Regions from separate parts of the Clostridium hominis genome, predicted to be linked through region 2. Evidence: a T-box and tRNA genes for the amino acid it is inferred to sense, from the RefSeq annotation. Region 2 holds a T-box; the other holds one or more tRNA genes.
The links. A T-box is a leader RNA that pairs with one kind of tRNA and senses whether it is charged. The one in region 2 lies ahead of thrS (threonine--tRNA ligase), so its partner is inferred to be a tRNA-Thr.
Positions count from the first base shown of each region.

Region 1: it encodes a tRNA-Thr, which carries the amino acid that the T-box ahead of thrS (threonine--tRNA ligase) is inferred to sense. The anticodon was not compared.

Region 1 is NZ_JACOOO010000035.1:29,661-41,106, reverse strand. It holds gene murA (UDP-N-acetylglucosamine 1-carboxyvinyltransferase) at 1-808, shown strand, start outside; gene spoIID (stage II sporulation protein D) at 934-2,004, shown strand; gene H8S20_RS14925 (M23 family metallopeptidase) at 2,146-2,928, shown strand; gene spoIIID (sporulation transcriptional regulator SpoIIID) at 3,019-3,270, shown strand; gene H8S20_RS14915 (rod shape-determining protein) at 3,362-4,396, shown strand; gene yyaC (spore protease YyaC) at 4,439-4,969, opposite strand; gene H8S20_RS14905 (hypothetical protein) at 5,079-5,516, shown strand; tRNA gene H8S20_RS14900 (tRNA-Tyr) at 5,703-5,787, shown strand; tRNA gene H8S20_RS14895 (tRNA-Thr) at 5,808-5,882, shown strand; tRNA gene H8S20_RS14890 (tRNA-Tyr) at 5,889-5,973, shown strand; tRNA gene H8S20_RS14885 (tRNA-Val) at 6,004-6,079, shown strand; tRNA gene H8S20_RS14880 (tRNA-Thr) at 6,085-6,159, shown strand; tRNA gene H8S20_RS14875 (tRNA-Tyr) at 6,167-6,251, shown strand; SAM riboswitch class I at 6,414-6,588, shown strand; gene metK (methionine adenosyltransferase) at 6,684-7,859, shown strand; gene nagA (N-acetylglucosamine-6-phosphate deacetylase) at 7,902-9,041, opposite strand; gene recD2 (SF1B family DNA helicase RecD2) at 9,150-11,381, shown strand; gene H8S20_RS14855 (hypothetical protein) at 11,402-11,446, shown strand, end outside.
Region 2 is NZ_JACOOO010000004.1:190,935-202,380, forward strand. It holds gene fsa (fructose-6-phosphate aldolase) at 25-672, opposite strand; gene thrS (threonine--tRNA ligase) at 820-2,730, opposite strand; T-box leader at 2,831-3,060, opposite strand; gene H8S20_RS02725 (metallophosphoesterase family protein) at 3,258-4,052, opposite strand; gene H8S20_RS02730 (ABC transporter permease) at 4,062-4,973, opposite strand; gene H8S20_RS02735 (ABC transporter permease) at 4,973-6,064, opposite strand; gene H8S20_RS02740 (ABC transporter ATP-binding protein) at 6,054-7,550, opposite strand; gene H8S20_RS02745 (BMP family lipoprotein) at 7,655-8,713, opposite strand; gene H8S20_RS02750 (cyclic nucleotide-binding domain-containing protein) at 9,060-9,719, shown strand; gene H8S20_RS02755 (ComEC/Rec2 family competence protein) at 9,820-10,692, opposite strand; gene H8S20_RS20765 (helix-turn-helix transcriptional regulator) at 10,723-11,446, opposite strand, start outside.

The sequences.
Region 1 (11,446 bases), on a different contig from region 2:
ATTAAAGGGTGGAAGGGTATATTTAGACTTTCCTTCCGTCGGAGCTACAGAAAATTTAATGATGGCAGCGGTATGTGCTGAAGGAGTTACTATAATAGAAAATGCAGCTGAAGAACCAGAGATATGGGATTTAGCACGATTCCTTAATAGTATGGGTGCTAAAGTAGAAGGTGCAGGCTATGGAAGAATAACTATAACTGGAGTTAAAGAATTAAAAGAAACAGAATCATTTACACCTATATACGATAGAATTGAGGCTGGAACATTTATTGTAGCAGCAGCAATAACTAAGAGTAAGATAACTATAAATGGAGTAAATGAAGAGCATTTAATGCCTTGTATAGAAAAATTAACCGAAGTTGGAGTGAAATTTAAAATAGATGGCGAAAAAATGTTAGTAGATGGCACTGAAGATAGGTTCCCAGTAGATATTAAAACTTTACCATATCCAGGTTTCCCTACAGATATGCAACCGCAGATGATGGCATTGCTGTCACTTACTAATGGAGTAAGTATTATAACAGAAACTGTATTTGAAAATAGATTTATGCATGTTGGTGAACTGGTTAGAATGGGAGCAAATATAAAGATAGATGGAAGAATAGCTATAGTTGAAGGTGTTAAGCAACTAACAGGATGTGAGGTGAAAGCAACAGATCTAAGAGCAGGCGCTGCTATGATTTTAGCAGGTTTAGTTGCAAATGGAGAGACTATAATAAGTGAAATTCACCATATAGATAGAGGTTATACAAGAATTGAAGATAAATTTAATAGCTTAGGAGCTAATGTTCATAGAATTAAAATATAAAATAGTTATATTTAAAATAAAGACATGCTGATTAGATATGTCTTTATTTTTTTATATGTTATAGAATTATTTTACAGATTAAAACATATATATAGTTTATGGATAAAGATAGTGGGAGGTTAGGGATGAATAAAAGGTATAAGTTAGATTTAGATGAAGGAATTAAATTTATATTATTTACTACAATTTGTATAGTATTATTTATGATAATTACACCAAGTATGTTGATTAAATCAAAAGGAATCAAGGGGAATGAATTATCAGAAGTAGATATAGAAACAGAGCAAACTGAACCTACAGCATCAACAGTAGAGATTAAGGATATAACTTTAAGTGGTGATGAAACAGTAAGTGTATATATAACTTCACAAAATAAGATTGTTGATGTTCCATTAGAAGAATATATATGTGGTGTAATTTCAAATGAGATGCCAGCATCCTTTGAGATGGAAGCTTTAAAAGCTCAAGCTGTAGCTGCTAGAACATATTTAGCTAGTAAAAAAATTAAGAACTGTGTAAAAGCTAATGGAGCAGATATATGTGATTCTACACATTGTCAAGTTTATACGTCTAAAGCTGTTAGACTTGAGTTATGGGATGAAAGTGTTAGAGATGAAAATTGGAATAAGATAAGTGAGGCTGTTGAATCAACCAAAGGTCAAGTATTAAGTTATCAAAATGAATTAGTTCTTTATCCTCAGTTTTTCTCAACTAGTTCAGGAAAAACTGAAAACTCAGTTGATTTATATTGGTCAGATATACCGTATTTAAGGTCAGTAGAGAGCTCTGGAGAAGAAATATCACCTAAATTTGAGAGTGAAGTACCTATGACAATCAGTGAGTTTATTAATAAATTTGAAGAGAAGTATCCAAACTCGTCATTAAATGAGGATAATATTGAAAGTAGCATAAACATTACATCTAAAAGTGAAGCAGGTGGGGTAAAAGAGATTCAAGTCGCGGGTGAAACAATTAGGGGGCAGGATTTTAGATTTTTATATGGATTAAATTCAAGTAATTTTACTTATGAAATAAATGATGGAAATATAATATTTAAATGTAAAGGGTATGGGCATGGAGTTGGAATGAGTCAATGGGGTGCTAATGTAATGGGTAAAGAAGGAAAGAGCTATGAAGAAATTCTTAAACATTACTATACTGGAGTTGAAATTACAAATTTAAAATTTGGAGAATAAATAAATAGAGTATTTTTAAAGACTTTTGTTGAAAAACAAGAGTCTTTTTGTTTTTTTTTGATGAAATTTGTAGTACGGAAATTGAGTATAAATTGAATTAAATTTGTAGGGGGGGCAAGACTACAAAAAGGAGGTGTTGATATGAATTTAAACAACAAAGATAAGGTTAAAGACTTTTTTAGAAGGGAGGGCTTTTACTTTATTCTACTAATTTGCTTATGTATAGTTGCAGTTGTAGCAGCCTTTACTATTAAGAAAAATAATGAGTTGAAGCAAAGTAATGATCATAATAATGAATTTACTCTAAATGTTGAGGATTCAACAAATGATTCTGCAGAAACTTCAAGAAATGAAATGCCAAATGCAGATAGAGTTGAAAATGGTGACAATGTGGCAGAGGGATCAAATGAATTAGATGAAGTTGCTAACAACGAAGAAGTAGATGACTATACAGAAGTAGCTGATAACACAGAAGATGTTCCTGTTTCTAATACAGTAACAGAAGTAGTTTTCCAATTACCTTTAGAAGGTATGATTTCTAGAGAGTATAAGGAAATGGTTAGGTTACAAAATAGTGAAAGTGGAACAGTAGATAGAACTAGAAGAGGTATTGATTTAAGTGCTTCTGTAGGAACAGCTGTTAATGCTGCAGCAGAAGGTAAGGTAATTGAGGTATCAAAGAGCACAGAAGATGGAAACTTTATAGTTATAGAACACACAAATGGATTAAAGACTAAGTATGCAAATTTAGATGGAGAAGTTTCAGTTGCTGTTGGAGATACAGTTTCAGCAGGCGATCAAATTGGAATCGTTGGAAATAGTTCAATGATATTTACTTCAGAAGTATGTGGAGATGTATTAAATCTACAAGTTGAAGATTCTGAAGGAAACCAAGTAAATCCATCAGATTACTTTAGTTTCTAAGAAAAATAAATCAGCCATTTGAATTTCAAATGGCTGATTACTAATAAGAATTATATTTTAATTAAATCTATTTTTTGAGGAGGTTACATTTTGAAAGACTACATTGAAGAAAGAGTACTAGAAGTTGCTCAATATATTATTGATTCAAAAGCTACTATAAGAAAAACTGCTAAGGTATTTGGAGTAAGTAAAAGTACTATTCATAAGGATATGACAGAAAGATTGCCTAAAATTAATCCCAGTATTGCAGAGCAGACACAAAATATACTTGAATTAAATAAGGCAGAAAGACATATTAGAGGTGGAAAAGCTACTAAATTAAAATACAAAGCTATTGAATGATAATACCTTTACATATATAATATTTTTAAAGAATAATTTGTCTAAAAAAGAATTATCTTGAATTATTATATATCTAGTAGGAGTGAAGAAAATGTGGTTTTGGAGAAGTGGGAACGACCTTGGAATAGACTTAGGGACTGCTACAGTGCTTGTTTATGTAAAAGGTAAAGGTATATTATTAAAAGAACCGTCAGTAGTAGCCATAAATAAAAATAATAATAAGGTACTAGCAGTAGGTGAAGAAGCAAGAAAGATGATCGGAAGAACTCCAGGAAATATAGTTGCAGTACGTCCGCTAAGAGATGGAGTTATTTCTGATTACGATGTTACTGAAAGAATGTTAAAGGAATTTATTAAAAAGGCTTGTGGTAAGGGAAGAATAGTAGCTCCAAGAGTAATGGTTTGTGTTCCATCTCAAGCTACTGAAGTAGAAAAAAGAGCCGTAATGGATGCTGCTAGAAATTCAGGGGCTAAAAAAGTTCATATAATCGAAGAACCACTAGCAGCTGCAATAGGTGCTGGATTAGATATAACCAAGCCTAATGGAACAATGATAGTAGATATTGGTGGAGGAACTACTGATATAGCTGTTATATCATTAGGAGGAGTAGTTGTTAGGAAATCAATCAAAATCGCTGGAGATAAATTTGATGAAGCAATAATAAAGTATGTTAGAAATAAACATAAAATAATGATTGGTGAGAAAACTGCAGAAGATGTTAAGATAAAAGTAGGATCTGCGTTTAAAGATTCAAGAAATTTATTTACTACTATGAAAGGTAGAAATTTAATAACAGGTTTACCAGATGAAGTTGAAATAAGTACTGAAGAAGTAAGAGAAGCTTTGTCAGAGCCTGTATCTGTAATAGTTGATGGAGTTAAGAGTATACTAGAGAAGACACCACCTGAATTAGCTGCGGATATAATAGAAAAAGGAATATTGATGACTGGTGGAGGAGCTTTATTAGATGGACTTAATAAGCTTATAGAAGAAAACACTGGAGTTACAGTTGAAATAGCTCATAATTCTGTTGAAGCTGTTGCAGAAGGGACAGGTCAAGTTTTAAACTTTATAGATAAAATAGATTCAGATATTTTTGGAAAAGAGATAAGTCTAATAGATTAATTATAAATATATAAATGGCACTATAAGTTATTTCTTATAGTGCTATTTATTATATGAAGAATTAAGGTAATATGCATGGTTTAGTCCATGACAAATAACTCGTGCCATTTCGAATACTAAACTAAGTCTAATACCTCTAGAGGTAAAGAATTCAGCATTGTCACTAGAGTCAACTATTCCTATTATTGAGGATACACCTACTTCAGGCAATGACTTTCCTACACCTTTACCGGGATGAATAGGATAATCTCTTACATGTATTTCGCCAATAGAATTAGTATCTCCTAAACAAGCGTCAATTCCGATAATCGTAGCTTGTGGATGAAGTTTTTTTATTTCATCAATTTTTTTATCTATGTTTAAGGCATGGATAGGTGATTCTAGTGTTCCATATACAGGAACAGGGAAGGATGACTCTTCTAAAAAAGTACCTACTAAAGGACCTAAACAATCACCAATACATTTATCTGTGCCAATGCAAACTATAATAGTTTCAGATGTTACATATTTTCTTATAAATTCTGCAATTTCATAATAAGATAAGTTAGATTTATAGTTAACTTTTCTTTTCAAATATACCCACCACCCCTCAATAATAATATATATGAGAGAAAAACTAAGAATATAATAAGTATAAAAAAAGAAAAAATGGAAAATATTTTTAATAAGGTGGTGATATTAAATGAAATGGAAGATAATAATGAGAACTATGTCACTTTTAGTTATAGTAGTAACTATATTTATAGTAGTTTTATATGAACCAAATATTAAAAATAAAGATATAAGTAGTTTGGAAGATGAGACAACTGAGATTACAGAAGGGGATGTGGAAGAAACTTCTTTATCAACAGATAAGCAAATATTACAGGGAAATAGTTCTGATGTTTTAACTTTAAATTTAGATAATATAATTAACAGTTTAACTTTAGATGAGAGAAATGTAGTTGAAGGAATATTAGATAAACTTTCAGTTGTTGATTGTGCTAAAGTTAATTCTATTTTGAATAATGGTAGCATAGATTCAAAGAAGGAAGCTATGGAATATATTAAAAAACGCTTGGTAGAAGAGGATTATGATAGGCTTGTAGGTATATTAAATCAATATATTGACTTAGTGTAGTTATAATGGCTATTAAAGTTATATAAGTGCTTAATATTAAGTAAAATGAAGGAAAATAGAGCAAATTAAAAATAAAATCGGAAAATGAGCTATTATGAGGCTTGAAATATTGTTGCTATGAATATATACTAGTCATTGTCAGTTCGGCAGTGATGCACGAAATGATGAAAGTTATTAATACGATATGGGGGAGTTCCCGAGTGGCCAAAGGGGGCAGACTGTAAATCTGTTACGTTTCGTTTCGATGGTTCGAATCCGTCCTCCCCCACCATTAATAACTTAATTAAATATGCTGGTGTGGCTCAATGGCAGAGCAGCTGACTTGTAATCAGCAGGTTGTTGGTTCGACTCCGATCACCAGCTCCATTAAATGGGGGAGTTCCCGAGTGGCCAAAGGGGGCAGACTGTAAATCTGTTACGTTTCGTTTCGATGGTTCGAATCCGTCCTCCCCCACCATTTAATTTTTTGAAAAATAAATAATAACGTGGAAGCATAGCTCAGCTGGGAGAGCATCTGCCTTACAAGCAGAGGGTCACAGGTTCGATCCCTGTTGTTTCCACCAAATACGCTGGTGTGGCTCAATGGCAGAGCAGCTGACTTGTAATCAGCAGGTTGTTGGTTCGACTCCGATCACCAGCTCCATTAAAATGGGGGAGTTCCCGAGTGGCCAAAGGGGGCAGACTGTAAATCTGTTACGTTTCGTTTCGATGGTTCGAATCCGTCCTCCCCCACCATTAAAAGCATAGTTTATCTATGCTTTTTTATTTTGACTTAAAATAAGTAATATGTATTATAAAAAGTTGAGAATATATTAGAATTTAAATTTATTGACATTAGTTTTAATAATTGTTAATATATATTACAGTAAATAAAAAGTAAATAAAATTTGATATTAGTTCTTATCAAGAGAGGTAGAGGGAGAGGGCCCTGTGAAACCCGGCAACCTGTTACCAATTAGCAGTTGATAGTTAATAAATAATAATTAAATTAACTTAATTATTAATTTTTAACTTTTAATTATTAATTGTATACGTGGTGCCAATTCCTGCAATTAATTTTGCAAGATAAGAAAGACATGGTTGAATATTACGTCTCTTCTTTATCTTAAGAAGAGACTTTTTTATCTTTAGAATTAATATCATCTTAATTAAGAGAGGAGATATATAATGAGAAGATTATTTACATCAGAATCAGTAACAGAAGGTCATCCAGATAAAATCTGTGACCAAATATCAGATGGAATATTAGATAGTATACTAGCTAAGGATCCTATGGCTAGAGTAGCTTGTGAAACAGCTGTAACTACAGGAATGGTTATGGTAATGGGAGAAATATCAACATCATGTTATGTGGATATCCCTAAGGTGGTTAGAGAAACTATAAGAGAAATAGGTTATGATAGAGCTAAATTTGGGTTCGACTGTGATACATGTGCTGTATTAACATCTATCGATGAGCAATCATCAGATATAGCTATGGGAGTTGATGAAGCATTAGAATCAAAAGCTGGTGATAAAGATGCAGTTGAAGCAGTTGGTGCAGGAGACCAAGGAATGATGTTTGGTTTTGCAACAAATGAAACACAAGAGTTTATGCCATTACCAATAGCAATGGCTCATAGATTATCTAGAAGACTTAGTGAAGTAAGAAAAAATGGCACATTACCATATTTGAGACCAGATGGAAAAACTCAAGTAACAGTAGAATATGATGATAACAAAGTTATAAGAATAGATACAATAGTAATATCAACTCAACATGGACCAGAAGTTAGCCAAGAACAAATAAGGGAAGACTTAATGGAACACGTAATTAAAGCAGTAGTTCCTGCAGAGCTTTTAGACGAAAATACTAAGTATTATATAAATCCAACAGGAAGATTTGTTGTTGGTGGCCCACAAGGGGATAGTGGATTAACTGGTAGAAAAATAATAGTTGATACTTACGGTGGATACGGTAGACATGGAGGAGGAGCTTTCTCAGGAAAAGATCCAACAAAGGTTGATAGATCAGCAGCATATGCAGCTAGATGGGTAGCTAAAAACTTAGTAGCAGCTGGAGTTGCAGATAAATTAGAAATTCAATTAGCTTATGCTATTGGAGTTGCTAAACCAGTATCAATTGAAGTTGAAACTTTTGGAACAGGAAAACTTTCAGAAGAAGAAATAGTGAAAATAGTAGAAAAATCATTTGATTTAAGGCCAGGTGCAATAATAAGAGATTTAGAGTTAAGAAATCCTATTTACAAGCAAACAGCAGCTTATGGGCACTTCGGTAGAAATGACTTAGATCTTCCATGGGAAAGATTAAATAAAGTTGAAGATATAAAGAAATACTTATAATAAAAAAAGGAACTCACAGGAATTGCTGTGAGTTCCTTTTTATTAAAGTGTGTTATATACCACGTTTCCGTTAACAATAGTCATTTTTACGTTTATATCTTCATCAAAAATAACTAGGTCAGCATCAAAGCCTTCTTTTATTAAGCCTTTTCTATCTTCTACTTTGCAATGTTTAGCTCCGTTATATGAAGCCATTTTAACTATTTCGTTAAGTGGGTAATTAGAGTTGTTATAAACATTTCTAATAGCTTTATCCAAAGTAAGAACTGATCCAGCAAGTGAACCACTTAATAATCTAGCAGCACCATTTTTAACTTCTACATCTTGACCACCTAAAGAATACATGCCATCTTGCATTCCGCATGCCATCATTGCATCAGTAACTAAAAGTACCTTATCAGTTCCTTTTTGCTTATAAGCAGTTCTTAATGATGGATAAGAAATATGAATACCATCAGATATAGTTTCAGTAGTTATTTCTGAATCAAATATTGCCCCTACAACACCAGGTTCTCTATGAGTAAATGGAGTCATAGCATTGAAAAGGTGAGTTGAGTGGCAGAATCCACACTTTATACCGTCCATAGCTTCTTCATAATTAGCTTTAGTATGTCCCATTGAGCAAACTATACCTTTATCAGAAAGATAGGTAGCTAGTTCTTTAGCTCCTTCTACTTCTGGTGCCATTGTTATAGAAACTACTGCATCTTCGTCTTCACCAACCATTTCGTTAAAGTTTTCAATTGTTGGATCTATTAAGTAGTTTGGGTTTTGAGCACCTATTGCTTTAGGGCTTATAAATGGACCTTCTAGGTGGGCTCCTAAAACGTTAGCTCCATCTGTACCTTTTATTTTAGCTTCTTTAATTGCAGACATAGCCTTTCTTATGTCTTTTTTATCTACAGTCATAGTAGTTGGAGTAAATGAAGTAGTACCATGTTTAGCAATAGTTTTAGCTATTGTATTTATAACATCGTATGTTCCATCCATAGTATCAACACCACCAGCTCCATGTATATGAACATCTATGAATCCAGGGCTTAAATATAATCCTTTACCATCTATAACGTTATCATTAGCTATAGAACTAGGATTTATTTCTTTAATTTTACCATCTTCTATCAAAACAGAACCTTCTTCTATTTTGTCTAGGTAAATTAATTTACAATTTTTAATTAACATAAAAATACCTCCTACATAACTCAAATTTAAAGCAATATGAGTTAAATTTATATAATATGATATAATTATATAATATAGAAGATAAGATTTAAAGGTGTGAACAATAAAATGGAAGTGCTAGAAGGATTAGTTGAGGCTATTATATTTAAAAGTGAAGATACGGGATATATAGTAAGTAAGGTAACAGCCAATAAAGAATTAATTACTGTTGTTGGAATAATGCCTCTTATTAAAGAGGGACAGCAGATAAATTTTAAGGGGTCATGGATTAATCATAAGCAGTTTGGTCGACAATTTAATGTAGAGGAGTATCATGAGTTATTACCGTCATCGGCAAAAGAGATTGAAAGGTATTTATCAACTGGTATAATTCATGGTATTGGACCGGTAACTGCAAAGAAAATAGTAAATAAGTTTGGGGATAAGACTTTAGAGATTCTGGATAACAATATTGAGAGATTAAAAGAAGTTGATGGTATAGGTGAAAAGAAATTTAGTATAATATATGATTCTTACTTAGAGAGTAAAGATTTAAAAGATATAATAATGTTTTTCCAAAAACATGGGATGACTATAAATCAATGTCTAAAAATTTATAAAAAGTTTGGACCAGATTCAATAGATATAGTTTCAAAGAATCCATACATATTAAATGATGAAATATCAGGAATAGGTTTTTTAACAGCAGACAGAATTGCTAGAAGTTTAGGGATTGAAATAATATCACCTTTTAGAATACAAAGCGGAATTAGATATGTTCTTAATAATTTCTCAGCATTAGGAAATACATATATGCCACAGGATATGCTTATAGATGAATGTAAGAAGGTTCTTATGGTTGAGGAAGAACTTGTAGTAGAAAATATATACAATAGTGTATTAGAAGGAAAGTTAAAGGTAGAAAAGATTAAGGAAATAGATGCAGTGTATACTCTACCTTATTATTACTGTGAGTTAGGAGTAACTAATAAGATAATAACTTTAAGCATAGAGAACTTCCAGACTATTAATACTGATGTTTTGTTTGAAATAGAATCTTTTGAAAAAAGATATAATATAAAATTTGCGCAAGCTCAAAAAGAAGCTATTATAGGTGCATTTAATAATGGTATAGAAATAATAACTGGTGGACCAGGAACAGGGAAAACAACAATTATAAAGTGTATAATTGAGATATATGAAAACAGTGGCATGAAGGTTCTTTTAGCAGCTCCAACTGGAAGAGCAGCAAAGAGAATGAGTGAATCTACTGGTAGAGAAGCAAAAACTATTCATAGACTTTTAGAAATGGGCGTAAGTGATGATGAAAACTCATTTTTTGGTAAGGGAGAAGGAGAACCTTTAGAAGGTGATGTAATTATCATAGATGAGGCATCTATGATAGATATCATGCTTATGAATAGTCTTTTAAAGGCTATTAGATTAGGAACTAGAGTGATAATAGTTGGAGATGTTGACCAGCTACCTTCAGTAGGTCCGGGTAATGTTTTGAGAGATTTGATAAATAGTAATTTTATAAATGTAGTAAGACTAAATGAAATATTTAGACAGGGTAAGGAAAGTATGATCATTGTTAATGCTCATAAAATTAATAGTGGTGAATTACCATACCTAAATAAAAAAGATGGTGATTTTTTCTTTGACTCAAGAGAAAATATAGATGATATTTTAAAAACCATAATTGATTTAATAAATAGGAGATTACCTAATTTTAATTCTAAATGGAATAAGGTAAAGGATATACAAATTTTATCGCCAACAAGAAAAGGTGTATTAGGAGTAGAGAATTTAAATAATGAGCTTCAAAAAATACTTAATCCTCCATCAAATCATAAGAAAGAAAAGAATGTTAGGGAAATGATTTTTAGAGAGGGAGATAAAGTTATGCAAATAAAAAATAACTACTCTCTTAAATGGACTAGAATTAGTGGTATTGGTGATGAAGAAGGTGTTGGAGTATTTAACGGTGACATGGGCTTTATTGAGTCTATAAACGAAGATAAGAGTACTTTAACAGTAATATTTGATGATGAGCGAAGAGTTGTTTATGAATTTGCATTTTTAGATGAATTAGAGCTTGCATATGCAATAACTGTACATAAAAGTCAAGGAAGTGAATTTAAAGTTGTAATAACTCCAGTTTTTATGGGGTCAGCATTTTTGATGAATAGGAATATACTATATACTGGGATAACAAGAGCCAAAGAATTAGTAGTAGTTGTTGGAAGTCAAAAGGCTCTTAAATATATGGTAACTAACACTAATAATGTAGAAAGATATTCTTCATTAAAGGAAAGAATTATAGATATTACAGCAGATGAAAAGATAGTTAGGGATTAGAATTTAGAGAGGTTATAAAGATGAATTATAAAGAGCTTAACAGTGCATTTAAGAAAATAAATAAT
Region 2 (11,446 bases):
CTTCTAGCTTCTTTTATTCTTATATTATTTCTTAGGAACATCTTCCCAATCTTTTAAAAATTTTTCTATTCCCGCATCTGTTAGAGGATGCTTAGTCATTTGAATTATTACTTTATAAGGAACTGTTGCTATATGAGCTCCGCATCTTGCTGCTTTAGTAACATGAATTGGATTTCTTATACTTGCCGCAATTATTTCTGTTTTTATATCATGTATCTCAAATATCTCAACAATTTCTTTTATTAAATCCATTCCATCCATACCAATATCATCTAATCTTCCTAGGAAAGGACTCACATAAGTAGCTCCTGCCCTTGCCGCAAGTAATGCTTGTGCTGCAGAAAAAATAAGAGTTACATTTGTTTTTATCCCTTTAGATGATAATATTTTTGTAGCCTTTAACCCCTCTTGTGTCATTGGAATCTTAATTACTATATTTTTATGAATTTTTACAAGTTCATCTGCTTCTTTAACCATTCCTTCTGCTTCAGTACTTATAACCTCCGCACTAATAGGTCCATCAACTATATTAGTTATTTCTGTAATAACCTCTTTAAAATCTCTTCCTGATTTTGCAATTAAGGATGGATTTGTAGTTACTCCACATATAACTCCCATATCATTAGCCTTTTTAATCTCTTCAACTATGGCCGTATCTATAAATAACTTCATTCTAACTCCTCCCTAGAATCAAATTTACTAGTTTAATTACAATATATGCAAATACAACAACTTTATACTGTCTTATTGAGTTTATGAGTTAATCGATATCCTTATACATAATAATTAATCAGGTTAATTATAAAAATTTTTAAAGTTTTAATCCATATCATATAATTTTATTTCACTTTTAATTCTTCTTATAAAATCTTCTAATTCTACTGAGCCTTCATCTCCATTTTTTCTACTTCTTAAAGCTATATTTTGATCTTCTACTTCTTTTTCTCCAACTATAACTATATATGGTACTCTTTCATTTCTTGCTTCTCTTATCTTATAGCCTATTTTTTCAGCACGTAAATCCTCTTCAACTCTTATATCATTATCTAATAATTTGTTCTTTACCTCATTTACATAATCATTAAACTTATCTGATATAGGCAAAATCTTAACTTGCACTGGAGCAAGCCATGTTGGGAATTTACCTGCAAAATGCTCAATTAATATTCCTATAAACCTTTCTATACTTCCAAATATAACTCTATGGATAACTATAGGTCTATGCTTTTCTCCATCACTACCTATATAATCAAGTTCAAATCTTTGTGGCAACTGGAAGTCTAATTGTATTGTTCCACATTGCCATGTTCTACCTAAGCTATCTTGAAGATGGAAATCTATCTTTGGTCCATAAAAGGCTCCATCACCTTCATTTATTTTATATGGTAAATTTAATTCATCTAGAGCTCCTTTTAATGACTCTTCAGCCATATTCCAGTCTTCATCACTTCCCATTGAGTCTTCTGGCCTTGTAGAAAGCTCAATATTATATTTAAATCCAAATTTTGAATATACTTCATCAATAAGCTCTACGACACCTTTTATCTCAAATTTAATTTGTTCAGGTAACATAAAAATATGCGCATCATCTTGAGTAAAAGCTCTAACTCTCATAAGTCCATGTAAAGCACCTGAAAGTTCATGTCTATGAACTCTTCCTAGTTCACCTAATCTCATTGGAAAATCTCTATATGAATGAACTTCTGATTTATAGACAAGCATTCCACCTGGACAATTCATTGGCTTTAATGCAAATTCTTCTTCATCGATAATAGAAGTATACATATTTTCTTTATAGTGATACCAATGTCCTGATGTTTCCCAAAGCTTTTTGTTTAACATTATTGGAGTTTCAATTTCTACATACCCAGCTTTTTGATGGACACCTCTCCAATAATTTATTAAAGTATTTTTTAAAACAACCCCTTTAGGTAAGAAAATTGGAAATCCTGGCCCCTCTTCTACAAAAGTAAATAGTTTTAAATCTTTACCTAACTTTCTATGATCTCTCTTTTTTGCTTCCTCTAAATTATGAAGATAAGTTTTTAGCTCATCTTTGCTTGCAAAGGCCACCCCATAAACCCTTTGAAGCATTTTATTTTTTTCATTTCCTCTCCAATAAGCACCGGCTACTGAAGTTAATTTAAATGCTTTTATATACTTAGTTGAATAAATATGAGGACCCCTACAAAGGTCAATAAATTCACCTTGTCTATATAAAGATATTTTTTCTCCCTCTGGTAAATCATTTATAAGTTCTACTTTGTAACCTTCACCTCTATCTTCCATAAGCTTTAAAGCTTCTTCTCTTGATATATCCATTCTTTCAAAACTTAAATTTTCAGAAATAATATTATTAATTTCTTTTTCAATCTTGTTTAAATCTTCTGTTGTTAACGGTTCTTCTATATCAAAATCATAATAAAATCCATTATCTATTGATGGTCCTATTGCTAATTTTACATCCTTAAATACTCTCTTAACAGCTTGAGCCATAACATGTGAAGTAGAATGTCTCATAACTTCAACAGCTTTCTCATCTTCAAATGTTAAAATATTTACCTCATCATTATTTTTTAACTTATAACTTAAATCAACTAGCGTTCCATTTACTTCACCTACTACTGCTGATTTAGCTAGATTTTTACTTAGTAATTTTGCAAGTTCATAAATATTAGAACCTTCTTCGATTTCTCTTACTGAGCCATCATTTAATTTTACGTTAATCATACTTCTACCTCCTTGTTATACTGCTAATTGATAATTAACATAGAATAATTAATAATTATTCTTTATTAATTTTTAAATATAAAAAAACATCCATCCCTAACCTTGGGACGAATGTTTACATACGTGGTTCCACCCAAATTGAATTAATACAATTCAATTCATCTCTTTAAGTTTAACGATTTTCACCGATAGCATTTCACTTAAATTAAGCTACTAAACCATAACTCCAGGGTAGTTTTCTTATAGTCATATTTAAGAATGCTTACAGCCGGTGACATTCTCTCTCTTAAAACTGTACTCTATAGTACTCTTCCCTTTCTTTGTCTATAAATATTAAAACTAATATTATCACTCTTACAATATTTTGTAAATATATCTTTTTAAATATTTTACATTCTAATACTAAAATCTGTTCCAACCTACTTTTTATATTTTTCTCAACATCTAAAACTTATTAAAAAATATAAAGCCCAAACTTTTTCACTATACTACAAAAAAGAAGTCGCACCTTTAATGCGACTTCTCTATTAAAACTTAACATAACCTAATATTTTTCTTTCTTCTAAAACATCTATAGCATCTATAGATATATTACCATCAGTATAAGTACACAAGTTAAAACCCGCAGCTTCTTCAAATCTTACAGTTCCATCTTCTTCATTTATTCCAATAAAAGAAAGACTTCTTGCTGTAAAATATGGTTTACCCGCAAATACTCCATTATAAGGATGATGAGTATGTCCTGAAAATACTCCAATTACTGAGCTGCTTTTTATTATTTCTTCAAACTCTTCATCTACTTCTACAGAAGGTGTAACAAATTGTTCTTTTAAAATATGATGATGAAGCATTAAGATTGTATCTTTATTAGTATCTTTACTTAACTCTTTTTTTAACCATTTCTTTTGTTTTTCTGAAATCATGCCATTACTATTCTTATATTGAGAGTTATCAAAACTTACAATTCTTACTCCTGCAATTTCCTCAACATGATTATATGCTTCTTCATTTGCTTCTTTATCAAACCAACCTTTATAAAAAGCTTCCTTATTATCATGATTACCTAATGTAACTATATATGGAGTATCTCCAAAAATTTCGTTAAGATTTTCTCTTAATACCTTATAATCTTCAAAGTCACCTGATTCAACTAAATCACCAGTTATTATAATAAACTCTATCTCTTTTAAGTCAATTCTGTCTATGCATCTTTTAATTTGTGTTAGAGGACTTGTTATATTATTAAAAATAGAATTATATCCAGATTCAGCCTTAGGATAATTCCTTAAGAAGTGAATATCTGATAAATGTAAAAACCTCATCTTATTCACCTACTTATTTTTCTTTTTTCTTCTTGTTTGTATGCTAAATAATATAAGTGCAACTATAGTTGCTACATAAGGGATAGAGGCAGTAATTTGAGTTTTTAATGATGTATTTTGAAGTACATTTCCAGCCGCTTGTGAAAATCCAAAGAATAAACTTGAGAAAAGAACTCCTAATGGATGAGATTTTCCTAAGTTATTTGCAGCCATAGCAATATATCCACGTCCCGAAGTCATATTTTGCATAAATAGAGTTACAGTTCCCATTGAAAGAAGAACTCCACCTAATCCACTTAATATTCCTGATAAACTTATTGTAAGGAATTGATATTTCTCTACTGGAGTACCAAGACTTCTTGCAGCTTCTTTGTTTATTCCTATAGCACGTAATCTATATCCTAAAACCGTTTTGTATAAGAATATGTACATAGCTATAGCTAAAATAAATGCTAAATAGTCAACAAAAGTTAACCCTGAGAAAATAGTTCCTATAACAGGAATATCCTTTATAATCGGTAAATCAATCTTAGGAAGACTCACTAAGCTTGGGTCAGTAAATACCCCTTTTGTTTTAAAGATTATATATAATAAGTAAGTTGTAACTCCCCCCATCATAGTATTAGTAGCCATACCTACTACTACTGGAGATGCCTTTAGTTTAATTATACAAAAACCTACTATAGCTGAAACTATCATCCCACTAATAGCACCTGCTAAAACAGATAAGATCACATTATTAGTATAGTAATTAGCAACAATGCTAAAAAATGCTCCTGTTAGCATCGTTCCTTCCATTGCTATATTAAAAATCTTTACTTTAGAACATATAGCTGCAGCTAAAGTTACTAATAAAATAGGTGTCATCATACGAAGAGTTGAATTAGCAACTACCGCTAAATAATCTACACTTAATTCCATTATTGAGCTCCTCCTTTATTTTCTGCATTTTGCTGTTTCTTGTACCATTTTACAACGAATCTTGCAGTTATTAATAAAGTAATAATACCTTGAATAATTGTCGTTACTTCAGATGGAACTCCCATACTACGCTCTATAGTACTTCCCCCTGTAGTAATACCTGCTAAGAAAATAGCACTAACTAATATACCGACTGGGTGATTGCTAGACATTAATGATGCTATGATACCACTCCATGCGAACCCTGGAGATGTAATCATGCTATCTACATAACGGTATCTTGTACCTAAAACCTCTATAGCACCACCAAGTCCTGCTAAAGCACCACTTAGCATTAATACATAGTACATCATCTTAGTACTATTAACTCCACCATAATTAGCAAAGTTAGGATTTAATCCACCCATTTTAGCTTTATATCCAAAGCTTGTCTTCTTCATTATGAAAAGTACTATTAAAACACATATAATAGCAATTATAAATCCCCAATGCAGTGAATATCCTTCAAACATCTTAGGTAAAATATTATCTGTTAGCTTTTGAGTTTGGATAGCTGATGAGTCAACAGCTAGAGGATCTTTAAAAACATAAGTAGTAAAATAAGATGCAATATAGTCTGCAACATAATTCATCATAAGAGTTATGATAAGTAAATCTAACTTAAATCTTTCGCTTACATATGCAGATACAAGCGAATATAATACTCCTACTAATGCTCCACTAATAAGCGCAGCTGTTACAACAACTACTGGAGGTCCTGGACAAATTACTGCTACAACTGATGAAGTAAATGCTCCTAAAACCATTTGCCCAGCAGCACCTAAGCTTGAATATCCTGATCCCCAAGCTAAAGCACCTGCAAGACCAGCAAATATAATAGGAATCGCACGAGTTAATGTAGTTGTTAAATAGTACGCTGAACCAAATCCACCTTTGAACATCCCAATTATCGCTTCGAAAGGATTAAATCCAGAAAGTGCTATAATAACTCCACCTAATAGCAATCCAACTACAACAGCTTGTAGTGGATGCTTTAAAGGAGCATACCAACTAGCAATTTTACTTTTTGCAATAGTACTCTTACTTTTCATTTTCTTTACCTCCTACCATCAATAGACCTAATTCCTTCTCATCAATACTTCCTCTTATAAATTCTCCAACTATTTCCCCTTCATAAATAACATATATTCTGTCACTTAAATCCATAATTTCACTTAGTTCAGAAGAAACTAATAATACGCTATCTCCGCTATTTCTCTTAGCTACAAGTTGATCATGAATAAATTCCATTGCTCCAATATCTATCCCTCTTGTAGGCTCACATGCTATAAGGAGTGGTGTATTCATAGCCATTTCTCTTGCAACTATAAGCTTCTGAGCGTTACCACCTGAAAGCTCCTTTATCTTTTGATATGGTGAATCTGCTTTAACTAAGAATTTAGTTATTAATTCTGATGCATGAGATACAACTTTCTTAATATCTAAGATTCCTCTTTTAGAAAATCCTTCCTTATCCTCAAATCCCATTAATGCATTTTCTGCAAGAGTGGCTTCTGGAGCACTTCCCCACATATAACGATCTTCTGGAATATGAGCTATACCAGCCTCTCTAATATTCATTACAGTTTTATTGGTAATATCAGATTTATCTAGAATAACTTCTCCTCCATCAACCTTTTCTAATCCAGTTATACACCTTATTAATTCAGATTGACCATTGCCTGATACTCCTGCAATACCTACTATTTCACCTTTTTTAATATGTAAATTAACATTATTTAAAATATTTTTATTATGTTCACCTTTTAAAACTAAGTCTTTTACTTCTAAAAGATTTTCAGCAGTTTCTTTTTTAGGAATTACTCTATTAGCAATTTGTCTTCCAACCATTAAATAAGATAATTCCTCAACACTTGTATCTTTTTTTAATCTTTCAGCAACAACTTCTCCAAGCCTCATAACTACAACTCTATCTGCAACTTCCATTACTTCATGTAGTTTATGAGTTATGATTATTATGCTCTTACCTAACTTAGCTAACTGTTTCATAGTCTTTAATAATTCATCAACCTCTATAGGTGTAAGAACTGCCGATGGCTCATCGAAGATAATAATATCAGCATTTTGATAAAGTATTTTTAATATTTCTACACGTTGTTGAAGTCCAACTGGACATTCTTCTACGATAGCCTTTGGATCAACATGTAGCATATATTTTTTAGAAAGCTCTTCAACAACTTCTATATTCTTTTTGTAGTCGAAGAATATTCCTTTTTTCACTTCATTCTTGTAAACTATATTTTCCGCTACAGTCATTGATTCAAAAAGCATAAAATGCTGTTGAACCATTCCGATACCTTGAGCCATAGCATCTGATGGATTATGAAAGTCCATCTTCTTACCATTTATAAATATTTCTCCTGAATCTGGTCTTTCTAAGCCATAAAGTATTTTCATTATAGTAGACTTTCCAGCACCATTTTCACCAACAACAGCAAGTATTTCCCCTTTATTAAGATTTATATTAACCTTATTATTAGCGGTTACATTACCATATGTTTTAACAATATTTTTCATTTCTAAAAGCATGTTAAACTTACTCCTTTTCTAAGTGAATTTTGAGCATAAAAGAAGGGTTGAAGCAAATCTTGCTACAGCCCCTCTTAAAATTTATCTATATACTAATTTGCAGATTCTTCTGGAACTTCAATTACTAGTTCCCCTGATATTATTTTGTCTGCTGCTTTCTTTCCTGCTTCAATAACCTCGTCAGTTATTATATCAGTATTTCTATAGTTCATAGTTTCAGGTGTAACACCTACAACTCCGAATGCACCTTCTTTTAATCCAAGAACTTGTGCTCCACCTTCTAATTCTCCAGCTAAGAACTTATCAACTATATTATTAACTACTGCCCCTGTGTTTTTTAATAATCCACCGATTATATATGGATTTTCTTCAGTAGTTTGGTCAATACTTAAACCTGTTGTGTATATTGGTGTACCTTTTTTAGCTAATTCTTGTGCTGCTTGATATATTCCAGAGTTTGCACTTGCAGATACTCCTCCGAATATAAAGTTAGCCCCAGCAGCTTTTTGTTGTAATGCATATTCATAAGCTAAGTTTGTATCATTGTATGAGTTTATGTAGTTGTACATAAATTTAGCATCTGGTTTAACAGACTTTACACCCTCTGAGAACCCATATCTATACTTATAAGTAGCTTGAGTTTGGAATGAAGCAATATATCCATATAAACTTTCATTAGGGAAAGCTGTTCCTACCATTGCTCCTTGAACATATGCACCTTGTGCTTCATCGAATCCAAAGCTTGCAACTTTTTCATTAGAAGCAGTTGTATCAATTACAGCATATTTAGTATTTGGGAATGCATCTGCAGCTTCACTAAATGGGTCAGCAGCTTGCCAGCCCACACCTATAATTAAGTCATATCCTTCATTAGATGCAGCTCTTGTATTTTCTTCCCAAGCAGCAGTATCTGTACATTCAATAGATGTCCATTTAAATCCATATTTATCTGCAGCATCTTTTAATGCATTGTATGCTTGAAGGATAAATTGCTCTGTACCAATTGTATCTGAAATTAAAGCTATATTTAATTTTGAATAATCTCCATTTGCTCCTTCATTTCCTGATTGTCCTTTACTTGAAGAACTAGAACATCCAGCGAAAAGAAGAGTTGTCATAATAAGTAATAAAGAAGTTACTATCTTTTTCATAATCTCATCTCCTAAAATTCATTTGTTGACTTAATTATAATAATTAATTCGACAAAAAAATATGACCTATGTCCTATTTCCACAAAAAATCTGTATATTTTCATTTTTATCAAATAAATTATTCGTATTTTTAACTTAAAATTAACATTTTTTAATATAATTAAAATAATAACCTTAACCTTATCGTTTTCATTATACCTTATATTAAATAAATATTTATTTAGTAAAATAATACATATCCCTTGTGAATAGCAACTTGTGTTGTACCTATTCTATAGTTATGCTAAAATAAAAACACTATATACGAACATTAACTCTAATAAACATACTTACTCTGGAGGATATTATGATAAAAGTAGATGATAAGTCTTTGTTAGATAAATATATTACTAACAGTGGTATTCTTGATATATTTTCAACTGATATCAATCCATATATAGACCTTTTTCATTTTAACAAGGGAGAGTTTCTAATAAATGAAGGTGAGTGCTCAAACTATCTTTATTTTTTAGTTCACGGAAAATTAAAAGTATTTTCCCATTCTAGTTCTGGAAAAATAATGTCTTTATCACACTTTAACTCCTTTGAAATTATAGGGGAAACATGTAGCCTTTGGGATAAGCCTCCTACGGCTTTTGTCCAGACTACATCAGCTTGTTACTGTATAGGAATTTCTATGAAACATAGAAATATTTTATTAAATGATATTAATTTTTTAAGATATACCTGTAAAAACCTTGGTGAAAGACTAAGCTATATGAATAATAATACTTGTATTAATCTTTATGACTCACTTGAAAGCCGTCTTGCGTCATTTATTTTAAGAAGAGAAAAAGATGGTATTTTTAGTTATAATTTAACTGAGTGTGCCGAACTACTATGCACTAGCTATAGACATTTACTTAGAGTTATTAATTCATTTTGTGCTTCAGGAAAATTAGAGAAAAATAAGAAAAGCTATAAAATCTTAGACAGAGGTTTTTTTGAAAAAATTTCATCATATTAGTAGAAAATCCACGCTTTTTTAGAACTCGCTATTGCCTATTAGACATAATGTAGTTCATTAAGCATGGATTTTTTTAACTATATCCGATTTATTACTAATATTAAAACTCTGCTATCTCTACCTTTCCATCTTTTAATACTTTAAATGTTATTCCCCTCTCATAGTCTTCAGTTATATAAATCTCTGAATTACTTAAGGCATTTCTAACTCTCTTACTAGCAGAATTAGTATCTACTGCAGTATCTGTTGTGATAACTGAATACTTAGGAGAAACAGCTATAGCAAATTCATCTGACGTAGCATCTTTATTTCCATGATTTCCAACCTTTAATATATCACTAGAAAGGTCTACCCCTGCATCCATAAGTGTCTTCTCCTCTGCGAACTGCATATCACCAGTAAATAAAAATTTTACTCCATTCACTTCAAGGTTCATAACTAGAGAATTATCATTATCATCATCTCGGTTTAACACTAAAGGACCAATTACATCAAAACTAATTGCATCTGTTATTTCAACTTTATCGCCTGAACTTAACTTAGTTAAAGGTATAGAAAGTTCTTCTGATAAATTATCTATCTTATTTTCACCATTCTTTTTATTTTCAGATATTTCAGCTCTATACATCATATCTATATCGTAAGCTGCAGCTAACTCTCCCATTCCCCCAATATGATCTTTATGAGTGTGAGTTAAAAATACTCCATCTAAATTATCTACATCTTTTGCTTTTAGACCATCTATAAGCATTTGTGAATTCTCTTCTAATCCAGTATCTATAAGATAATTTTTATCTTCAACTTGAATTAAAATAGCATCTCCTTTACCTACGTTTATATACGAAACACTAACCTCGTTACCTTCATTGGTTATATTTGAAGAATCACTATCTTTACCTTTTCCACAACCAACTAAGATAAATATAATAAATATACTACTTAATACTTTTAATATATTCTTTCTATCCTTCATCACTATTCTCCTAACTAAATTTATATTAATTTATTTTTCATAAGCTAACTTACAATATTTTCGATACTGAAGTGGAGTCATCTTATATTTTTTCTTAAATACCCTATAAAAATAGCTTTTCTCTTTAAACCCAATAATCTCAACAATATTTTGTACAGTTAAATTTGTGGTTACAAGAAGCCATTTAGCTTTTTCTAATTTTATTTCTAATAACTTTTCTGAAAACTGACAATTAGCTAAAGCTTTAAACCGTACTGAAAAATATGTAGGATTAAAATTAAAATGTTCTGCCATAGATTTAAGTGTGACTGTTGAATAATTGTCTACCATATACTTAAGCCATTTTCCAATATCATAATCCTTCATCATACTAGATTCACTTATAATTAAAGCTTCTTGATGAACACTATGTAAATTACTTAAAAACAATATTAAAGCAGCTATTACCAATTTATCATTTTTTTCATTAGAATTGCTTAACTCATATAATAATACCTTTAAATAAGTTTTCACTACCTCTTGCATAGTAATATCAAATAATAAATATTCTATTCTAGATGTATCCAACCTAAAAAAATCATATAAAATAGGGCAATCTGCCATTTGCGCTATTAATTGAGTTGTTATAAACTCCCTTTTTAAGTTAATAAAGCAGATTTTACTTGCCTCTTCAACATAATATTTTATCTCTTTTACTTGCTTTAATAATACTACATTCCCACTAAACAACTTAATGCTCTTAGAATCTAAATTA